2 regions of the Arthrobacter sp. LT660 genome follow, and region 1 is predicted to be linked to the other one. Evidence: predicted binding sites of a transcription regulator. Region 1 holds the regulator's gene; the other holds the start of a gene.

What was found. Region 1 encodes HspR, which represses chaperone genes until heat shock. Its sites were predicted from a motif close to AAGTTGAGTCNNNNNGACTCAACTT; they were not measured.
Region 2: the regulator HspR is predicted to act here: its motif matches at 1,937-1,961, upstream of AC0QSG_RS11155 (Hsp20/alpha crystallin family protein).

The regions. Positions count from the first base shown of each region.
Region 1 covers NZ_CM149651.1:1,881,329-1,885,729, reverse strand. Annotated here, with positions in the region: gene AC0QSG_RS08750 (nucleotide exchange factor GrpE) at 1-592, shown strand, start outside; gene AC0QSG_RS08745 (DnaJ C-terminal domain-containing protein) at 693-1,697, shown strand; gene AC0QSG_RS08740 (heat shock protein transcriptional repressor HspR) at 1,703-2,131, shown strand; gene AC0QSG_RS08735 (alpha/beta hydrolase) at 2,143-3,102, shown strand; gene AC0QSG_RS08730 (SRPBCC domain-containing protein) at 3,099-3,626, shown strand; gene trmB (tRNA (guanosine(46)-N7)-methyltransferase TrmB) at 3,655-4,401, opposite strand, start outside.
Region 2 covers NZ_CM149651.1:2,415,569-2,419,969, forward strand. Annotated here, with positions in the region: gene AC0QSG_RS11145 (L-lactate permease) at 1-440, shown strand, start outside; gene AC0QSG_RS11150 (FadR/GntR family transcriptional regulator) at 517-1,245, shown strand; gene AC0QSG_RS11155 (Hsp20/alpha crystallin family protein) at 1,394-1,861, opposite strand; gene AC0QSG_RS11160 (fumarylacetoacetate hydrolase family protein) at 2,086-2,949, shown strand; gene AC0QSG_RS11165 (hypothetical protein) at 2,954-3,223, shown strand; gene AC0QSG_RS11170 (cold-shock protein) at 3,468-3,671, shown strand; gene AC0QSG_RS11175 (HpcH/HpaI aldolase/citrate lyase family protein) at 3,769-4,401, opposite strand, start outside.

The DNA.
Region 1 (4,401 bases):
CCGCGGCCAGGACGACGCCGGTTCGCCTCAGGAGGGTGCCGAGGCACCCGTCGGGGGCCACCACGAGGACCTCACGCCGACCGACGAGGCCCACGACTCCGAGGACGCGCTCGCGCAGGCCGAAAGGATCCTGAACGAGGTGTCCGCGGAGGACGCGGAGGCCCCCGCCGAGTCCGGCGGCCTCGAGGCCGAGTTGCGCAACGACCTGCTGCGGCTGCAGGCCGAGTACGTGAACTACCGCAAGCGCGTCGAGCGCGACCGGGAAGCGGTTCGCGAACTCGCGGTCCAGTCCGTCCTGTCCGGGCTGTTGCCCGTGCTGGACGACCTGGACGCGGCACGGCAGCACGGCGACCTCGCGGACGGCCCGTTTGCGTCGATCGCGAACAAGCTGGACGGCATCCTCGCCGCCCAGGGGCTGGAGCGCATCGCCGAGGCCGGCGTGGCGTTCGACCCGCAGATCCACGAGGCGCTGATGCAGCAGCCGAACGCGGAGATCCCTGCCGAGCACGTCGGCATGGTCCTGCGTCCCGGCTACCGCAAGGGCGACCGCGTGATCCGCGCAGCCCAGGTGGTCGTGTCCACCGGCGAGTAGCGACGGCGGACAACAGATAGGGCCCGGGTGGGCCGGGGCACATGCCCCGGCCCGCCCGAACCGGCAGAAATGCACCAAGGATTTTGAGAGGAGGCGCCCGATGGCAAGTCAGGATTGGGCCGACAAGGACTTCTACGCCATTCTCGGCGTCTCCAAGGACGCGAGCGACGCCGACATCAAGAAGGCGTACCGCAAGCTGGCGCGCCAGCACCACCCGGACACGAACTCGGGGGAGGCGGCGTCCGAACTGCGGTTCAAGGACATCACGGAGGCGCACTCGGTGCTCTCCGACCCCGAGGAGCGCCAGCAGTACGACGCGATCCGAGCCATGGGATCCGGAGCCCGCTTCACGGCGGGCGGTCCCGGCGGGCACGGGCAGGGTGCGGGATTCGACGACATGTTCGGCAACCTCTTCGGGGGACCGGGCGGACCCGCGGGGGCCCGCGGTCGCGGTGGATTCCCGCAGGGCGGTTTTCAGTCCGGACAGGTGCCGCCGGAGTTCGCGGACCTCTTCGGCGGCGGCGGTTTCGGCGGCGCCGGCGGGTACCAGCAGGCCCCCCGCAAGGGCGCGGACCGCACGGCGAGCACGACCATCTCCTTCGCCGGCTCCGTCAACGGGACCACGATCGGGCTGCGCGAACCGAGCGGCGAGGTGATCGACGTCCGGGTTCCCGCGGGGATCAAGGACGGACAGACGGTCCGGGTCAAGGGCAAGGGCCAGCGCGGACAGGCCGGCTACGGCGACCTCATGGTGAAGGTCTCCGTCAGGCCGCACCCGTTCTTCATCCGCGAGGACGCCAACATCCGCATCCACGTGCCGGTGACGTTCCCCGAGGCCGCACTGGGCGGCCAGATCGAGGTGCCGACACTGACCGGCGAGACGGTCAAGGTCAAGGTTCCCGCCGGGTCCGCCTCCGGGCGCACGCTGCGCCTCAAGGGACGCGGGATCAAGACGTCCAAGGCCACCGGCGACCTGCTGGTGACGATCGACGTCGTCGTACCGCAAAAGCTCGGCGGCGAAGCCGAGGCGGCCGTCAAGGCGTTCGCCGAGGCCACCGCGGACGCCGATCCACGGGCCGGTCTGGCCGCCAAGGCGGTGCTGTAGCGCCCATGATGCCGGACCGGTTTGTGCCCATTTTCGTCATCTCCGTTGCCGCGGAGCTCGCCGAGATGCACCCGCAGACCCTCCGCCAGTACGACAGGATGGGCCTGGTCTCCCCGTCGCGGCAGCGCGGCAAGCAGCGTCGTTACAGCCAGCACGACGTCGACCTCCTCCGCGAGGTGCAGCGCCTTTCCAAGGACGGCGTCTCGTTGGAGGGCATCCGCCGCGTCCTCGAGCTCGAGAACCAGGTCGCGGCCCTGCGGGCCCGCGTGACCGAGCTGACCCAGGAACTGGACGCCACGCGGTCCGGCCGGCGCAACGCCGAACTCTTCCGGGTGTTCGCGGCGGGCGCGGGCGGCGACGTCGTCCCCCTGGCGCGCGGCAAGCGCCCCCGCGGACGCAGCCAGGCCGTGGTGGTCTGGCGGCCCCAGCAGTAGGGGGTCCGGCCGTGCCGGTGCCCACGGGCTACGCGGAGCTGTGCGACGCGGCGGAGGCGCGCCTGGACGTCCTCAAGGGGCGGCGGGACAGCCTGCCGCAACGGCACAAGGCCGCCATCGACGGGGTGGTCCACGCGTTGCGGCCCTCGTCCATGGACGCCGCGATTCCGCGCCGCCGGCTGCTCTACCTGGACCTCGCGGGGCCAGAGCCGCTGGCCGCCGTCGCGGTCGGCAACTTGGACACGGCCACCCATGTGACCTGGCAACTCTCCGGCGCGGGGATCCGGGCGACGACGGCGATGTGGGGCACCACGCGCGAGGCCGGGCAGCTCCTGCTCGAACAGCGGTTGGTGGGGGAGCCGGACCCGGCGGTCGTCGCCTGGCTCGCCTATCCCGCCCCGGGCCTGCTGCGGGCGGTTTTCAACCGGACGGCCCGCGCCGCCGTCGAACGTTTGGCCCACGATCTGCGCCGCTACGCCCGGCTGCGGCCCGACGCGCCGCGCACCGCCATCGAGGCACACTCCTACGGGGCCACCCTTGCCGCCCACGCCCTGGAGCGTCTGGCCGCGCAGCCGGACGGCCCCGGCACGCCCCGGATCCGGGTGGACGTCCTGGCGACGACCGGCTCCGCCGGAGTGCCGCGGCAGCTGGCCTTGGAACCGTCCCTGATGGGGCTCGCCGGCGATGCCGTGTTCGAAGGCGTCGCGGCAGACGACTGGCTGGCGCGCGCCGGGCGCGCTTTGAGCGGACGGGCCCTCGTGCCGGGCCGCGGTTTCGGCGTCGACGGCGCGGCGGACCTTGGCCTGTTGCCGGTCACCGGCCACAACACGTCGCGGTTCGTGCCCGGGGCGCACCGGGCCAGCCATGGTTACCGCGACCCGGGAACGCAGTCGTTGCGGAACCTGGCCCTGGTCACCACGGGCCGCGAACCGGTGGGCGCGCGGCCGGCCAGCCGTAGACTGTGGCCATGACGGGGTACGCAATGGACTTGGCCACCTTCGCGCCGGCGGGACAGCGCTGGGTGTTGACCTACGGAATCGACCTGCCGGTCAACCGCTGGGACGCCTGGATCGCGGTGACCACCCGGGACGGGCTGCGAGACTGGTTTCCGGCCGCCATCGTGGGCGAGTGGACGCCGGGGCGCGACCTCGTTTTCACGTTCCCCGCCGAACCCGACGCGGAGCCGATGCGCGGCGAGGTCGTCGACGTCGAATCCGGCAGCAGCCTGGCCTTCCGGTGGGAGACCGATTCCCTGCGCATCGCGCTTCAGGAGTACGACGCCGGAACGCGCCTCGTGTTCGCCGCCTCGCTCGACGATCGGGGACGGGGCGCGCGCGACGGCGCGGGATGGCACGTCTGCCTGGCCAACCTGCGCGAATCGGTCGGCGGATACGTCGAGGACGCCGACAAGGACTGGAAGCCGTTGTTCGACGCGTACGCGGCCAAATTCGGCCCGGAGGCCGCCACGGCGTTGCCCCCGCAAGCGGCCGGCTAACCTCGCGCGAGGCCGACGAGCGGAGGACCTAGGCCGTGCGCCGGTAGGCCAGGTCGAAGACCAGCCGTCCGGCCTTCAGCGCCTTCCCCTCGAAGCTGGTGAGGACGCGTTCGTCGAAGCGCGGAGCCCAGCCGCCGCGTTCGTCCGTGAACTCCGATTCGCCCTCGTGCCCTTCGAGTCCGCCGCGGCGCACCCGCGTCAGGGTTCCTTCCGGGCCGGCGTCGCCGCCCGGGTGGAGGTTCTCGAAATCCGCGGAGGAATCCAGCGTTTCGCGCATCTGTTCGGCGTAGTTGGACCAGTCGGTGGCCAGGCGCCACGTGCCGCCGGGCGCCAAGACGCGCGCAGCCTTGTCCGCGAACGACGCCTTCACCAGACGACGCTTGTGGTGCCGCACCTTGTGCCACGGGTCGGGGAAGAACACCCACAGTTCGTCAACGGAGCCGGGGCGCAGCATCACGTCCAGGACCTCCGGGGCGTTGGCCTGAACGGCCCGGACGTTGGTCAGGCCCTTTTGCTCGATCCGCACCATCAGTTGCGCGAGGCCGGGGCGGTACACCTCGACGGCCAGGAAGTCGCGTTCGGGATGCCGTTCGGCGGCGTCGGCCACGGCCTCCCCGAGCCCGGAACCGATCTCCACGGTCAGCGGCGCAACCCGTCCGAACGCCGCGGCGGCGTCGAAGCCGAAGTCCGCGTGGACCGAGGTGTCGGCGTGGTGGCGCGGGACCTCCAGCAGGAATCGGCCGGACTGGCGCTCCCAGGCCTCCTGGCGCCTGCC
Region 2 (4,401 bases), 530 kb from region 1:
CAGCGATCGCGCCGTGGGTGGGTGCCCTCGGCGCCTTCGTCGCCGGATCCAACACTGTGTCCAACCTGACCTTTGCGCAGTTCCAGTTCTCCACCGGCGCCCAGATCGGCGTTCCCCCGGAGACGGTCGTCGCGGCGCAGGCAGTGGGCGGGGCGGGCGGCAACCCGATCTCCATCCACAACATCGTCGCCGCCTCCGCGACCGTCGGGATGCTGGGCCGGGAGGGCGACCTGCTGCGCAAGACCATCATCGTCACCACCTACTACTGCCTGGCCGCCGGTACGCTGGCACTACTCGTTATCCACGGGCTGGGCCTGAACCTCGGAACGGTCATGCTGGTCCTGCTGCTCGCGGGCATCACGCTGGCGATCCGGTGGATGCTCAACCAGAAGCCCCACCTTGCCGTCCCGAGGTCCGCCGGCCGGGCGTCCGGAGACTGATCCCGTGCCACGCAGCGAGGGGCGGGCGCACTCGTTCCCGGCGCCCCCGCCCCTTGTTACGTGGGAAGATGAATCGGTGAACAGCAAGCCCCCCAGACCCCCCAGCCCGCGGGCCTACGAAACCGTGCTCGAGGCGATCGAGGCGGAACTGCGCTCGGGTTCGCTGAAGCTAGGCGACCAGCTTCCGGGCGAGCGGGCCCTTGCCGAGACGCATGGGCTCTCGCGGGCGTCGGTTCGAGACGCCATCCGCATCCTGGACGTGCTCGGCGTCGTGCGCACCTCCACCGGGTCCGGCCCGAACGCCGGGGCGGTCATCGTGTCCCGGCCGGCCGCCGGGTTGGCCGCCGCTCTGCGGCTGCACGTCGCCACCCGCCAGCTGACGGTCGCCGAGATCGTCCAGACCCGCATCCTGCTGGAAACCGGTGCTGCGGAGGCCACGAAGATCGACCCGGAAAACGACGCCACACGCGCGAAACTCGCCGTGGCCGCGGATTTGCTCGAGCAGATGGACGACCCGGCGCTCGGCCGGTCGGATTTCCACGCCCTCGACGCCCGTTTCCACGTCCTGCTTTCTTCACTGGCCGGGAACGCGGTAATCGAGGCGATGATGGAGTCGCTGCGGCTGTCGATCAGCGACTACGTGGCCGAGTCGATCCGCAGCGACGAGGACTGGGAACCGGTCGCGGGCGTGCTGCGCACCCAGCACCACGGCATCCTCGGGGCGGTCTCGGCCGGGGAAGGCCAGCGCGCCTCGAAGCTGCTGCGCGAGCACATCGAATGGTTCTACGCGGAGACCCAGGGCTAGCCGCCACCGCGACGCCTTCTTTCGACGAAGCCAGATGTCCCCCACCCCCGTTTCGACGAGGGTAGATGTCCGAATCCGGGCGGAAACCGACATCTACCTCAGTCGAAACGCAAGGGTGGGGCATCTGGCTTCGGCGAGATCCGGAGGCCTACTGCCCCACGGCCCCCTGTCCGCCGGGGGCCGAGGTCGCCTCGCCCTCGATCTGGTCGGCGCCGTTGTCCCGGCTGCCCGTCTCGACGGCGATCTTGCGCGGCTTCGCGCTCTCGCGCACCGGGATGGTGAGCATCAGGACGCCGTTGTTGTAGTGCGCCGTGATCGCCTCGATGTTGATGCCCTGGCCCAGGTTGAGCTGGCGGACGAAGCTGCCGCCGCGGCGTTCGCGGGTCAGCCACTTCACGCCTTCCTGCTCGCCCAGCGTGCGCTCGGCGCGGATGGTCAGCAGCTGGCCGTCGACGTCGATGTCCACCGATCCCGGATCGATGCCCGGCAGGTCGGCGCTGAGGATGTAGTGGTCGCCCTGGCGGTAGAGGTCCATGGGCACGTCGCGCAGGCGGTTGTCGAACAGCGCGCCGGCCACGCGGTCGAGCTCGCGGAACGGATCGAATGTGTTTGCCATGATGATCAACTCCTTCGTGGGGCACCACCCCGGTGCCGTGTTTCTCGTGTTGTGGGGGTCGATCGACGGTCCTCAAACTTGAGTGCCATCCGCTCAACCCACGATTAAATTAGCACTCTCCGCCGCGGAGTGCCAGTCCCTTTTTGGCTCATTTCTCCCACGGCGAACGACGCATTTCCACCCCCGTGCCCACAGGCTCCGCGCCCCTGTGGTGGGATGGTCCCATGAGACTCGCCACCCTTCGCCACCCGGAATCCGGCGGAACATTCGCCGCCCTCATCGACGGCTCCGCCGCCGTCGAAATAGAGGGGTTCGACGACGTCGGCGCCCTCCTGGCCGCGCCGGCCGCGGAGCGCGAGTCCGCGCTGGACGCGGCCAAGGCAAACGGCGCAAGGCACGACGCCGGCGCCGCCACCTTCGCGACGCTGATCCCCGCCCCGGCCAAGGTCTTCTGCATCGGCCTGAACTACCGCAACCACATCGCGGAAACCGGCAACGAGACCCCGAAGTTCCCGACCGTCTTCACGAAGTTCGCCGAATCCCTCACCGGCCCCACGGACGAGATCGAAATCCCCGCGGAGGACCACCGGATCGACTGGGAGGGCGAACTCGCCATCGTCATCGGCGCGGCCGGCCGGCGAATCCCGGAGGAGGACGCCGAACGGCACATCGCCGGCTACGCGGTGTCCAACGACGTCTCGATGCGCGGCTGGCAGGGCCGCACGCCGGAGTGGACCCAGGGCAAGTGCTGGGAGGCGGCCAGCCCGGTCGGCCCCTACCTCGTGACCCCGGACGAGTTCACCCCCGGCGCCCGAATCACCACCCGCGTCAACGGCGAGGTGGTGCAGCAGGATTCGACGGCGGACCTGGTCTTCTCCCCCGCCGCGCTGGTCGCGTACCTCTCCACGATGGTGACGCTGCGCCCCGGCGACCTGATCCTCACGGGCACCCCGGCCGGCGTCGCCTTGGGCCGGCGCAACGAGCGCGGCCGCCACCCCTGGCTGAAGGCCGGCGACGTCCTGGAGACGGAGATCGAGGGCCTCGGCGCCCAGCGCAACGTCCTGGTCGCGGCGCCCGACGGACACTAGGTACGTGGACCTGGCCGCGGTTGCCGCCGAACTCTTCGGGTCCATGCCCGGCGGGTTCGTCGCCGCGCGGACGGCGGCCGCCAAGGCCGAGCCGGACAAGGTCACCGGCAAGGCCATCCTCGCGCTGCCGAAGCCGTCGACCGCCGCGTGGCTGGTCAACATGCTGGTCCGCCACCGCCGCACGCACGGGAGACCCGACGCGAGGCCGACGCGGTGGAGCGGCGCGCGGAATGGGCCGCATCGCCGTCGTCCGCCCCCTCGCCCGACGTCATAGACGCACCAAGGCACGTCACATCCGGCAACGCGGCACCGCGCCGCGGCCGGAAAAACGTTCCGATTTCACCGAAATCCACCCGCAACCGGGACAAATGTGAACTTTCAGCGTCCTGCGGGAAACCAATACCCCGTATCGCTTGCCACACCGTCCACGTCACCATACGTTTAGGGGAGGGACCCAGCGATGCTGCGAGGCTCCCTGATCGACGATCGCAGCTGTACGCAATATCGAAGGAAGCATCATGGCAACAGGCACCGTTAAGTGGTTCAACGCAGAAAAGGGCTTCGGATTCATCGAGCCGAACGATGGATCGGCGGACGTTTTCGCTCACTTTTCCGCAATCGCGAGCAGCGGCTACCGCTCGCTCGACGAGAACCAGAAGGTCGAATACGACGTCGTGCAGGGTCCCAAGGGTCTGCAGGCAGAGAACATTCGCCCGCTGTAACCCCATAGCTTCACCCGCCGTCAGGCGAGGTTGAACGACGAAAGGCCCCGGAAGCGCCATACGGCGCAACCGGGGCCTTTCCGTTTGTCCGAAAGGCCTAGGCGTTCCAGAGCCCGTAGGAGTCCGCGAGGTCCGCGATCTTCTGCGCGCGGGCCAGCCGCGGGAGGTAGGAGCCGTCGCCGATGGAGGCGCCGGCGGCGTGCGCGGAGAGCATGTCGTGGGCCCAGCTGAGCTCGTCGGTGCTCGGGGACAGGCCGGTGTTGACGTCCTCGACCTGGTTCGCGGAGAGGCAGAGCTTGCCGGTCATGCCCATCGACGCCGTGGTCTGGCAGGCGGCGTGGACCTCTCCCCCGGTCGCGCCGGGAGTGGCCGGGCCGTCGATGGCGCCCGGGAGCTGGCCGACGCGGGAGGCGACCACCAGTTTGCCGCGCGCGTACGCCAGGGCCAGGGGGTCCTCGGAGACGCCGGTGTCCTTGCGGAAGTCGTTGGTGCCGAAGGCCAGCCGGAACGTGCCCGGGGCGGAGGCGATCGCCGTCGCGTTCTCGATGCCGATGGCGGATTCGATCAGCGCGAGCACCGGCGTGCCGGCCTGCAGGCGCATGGCCGTGTAGGTCACCTGTTCCGGCTTCTCCGTCATGGCCAGCATGACGCCGCGCAGGCCCTTGGCCTTGGAGAGGGCTGCGAGGTCGTCGGCCCAGAATTCGGTTTCGAGGCCGTTGACGCGCACCCA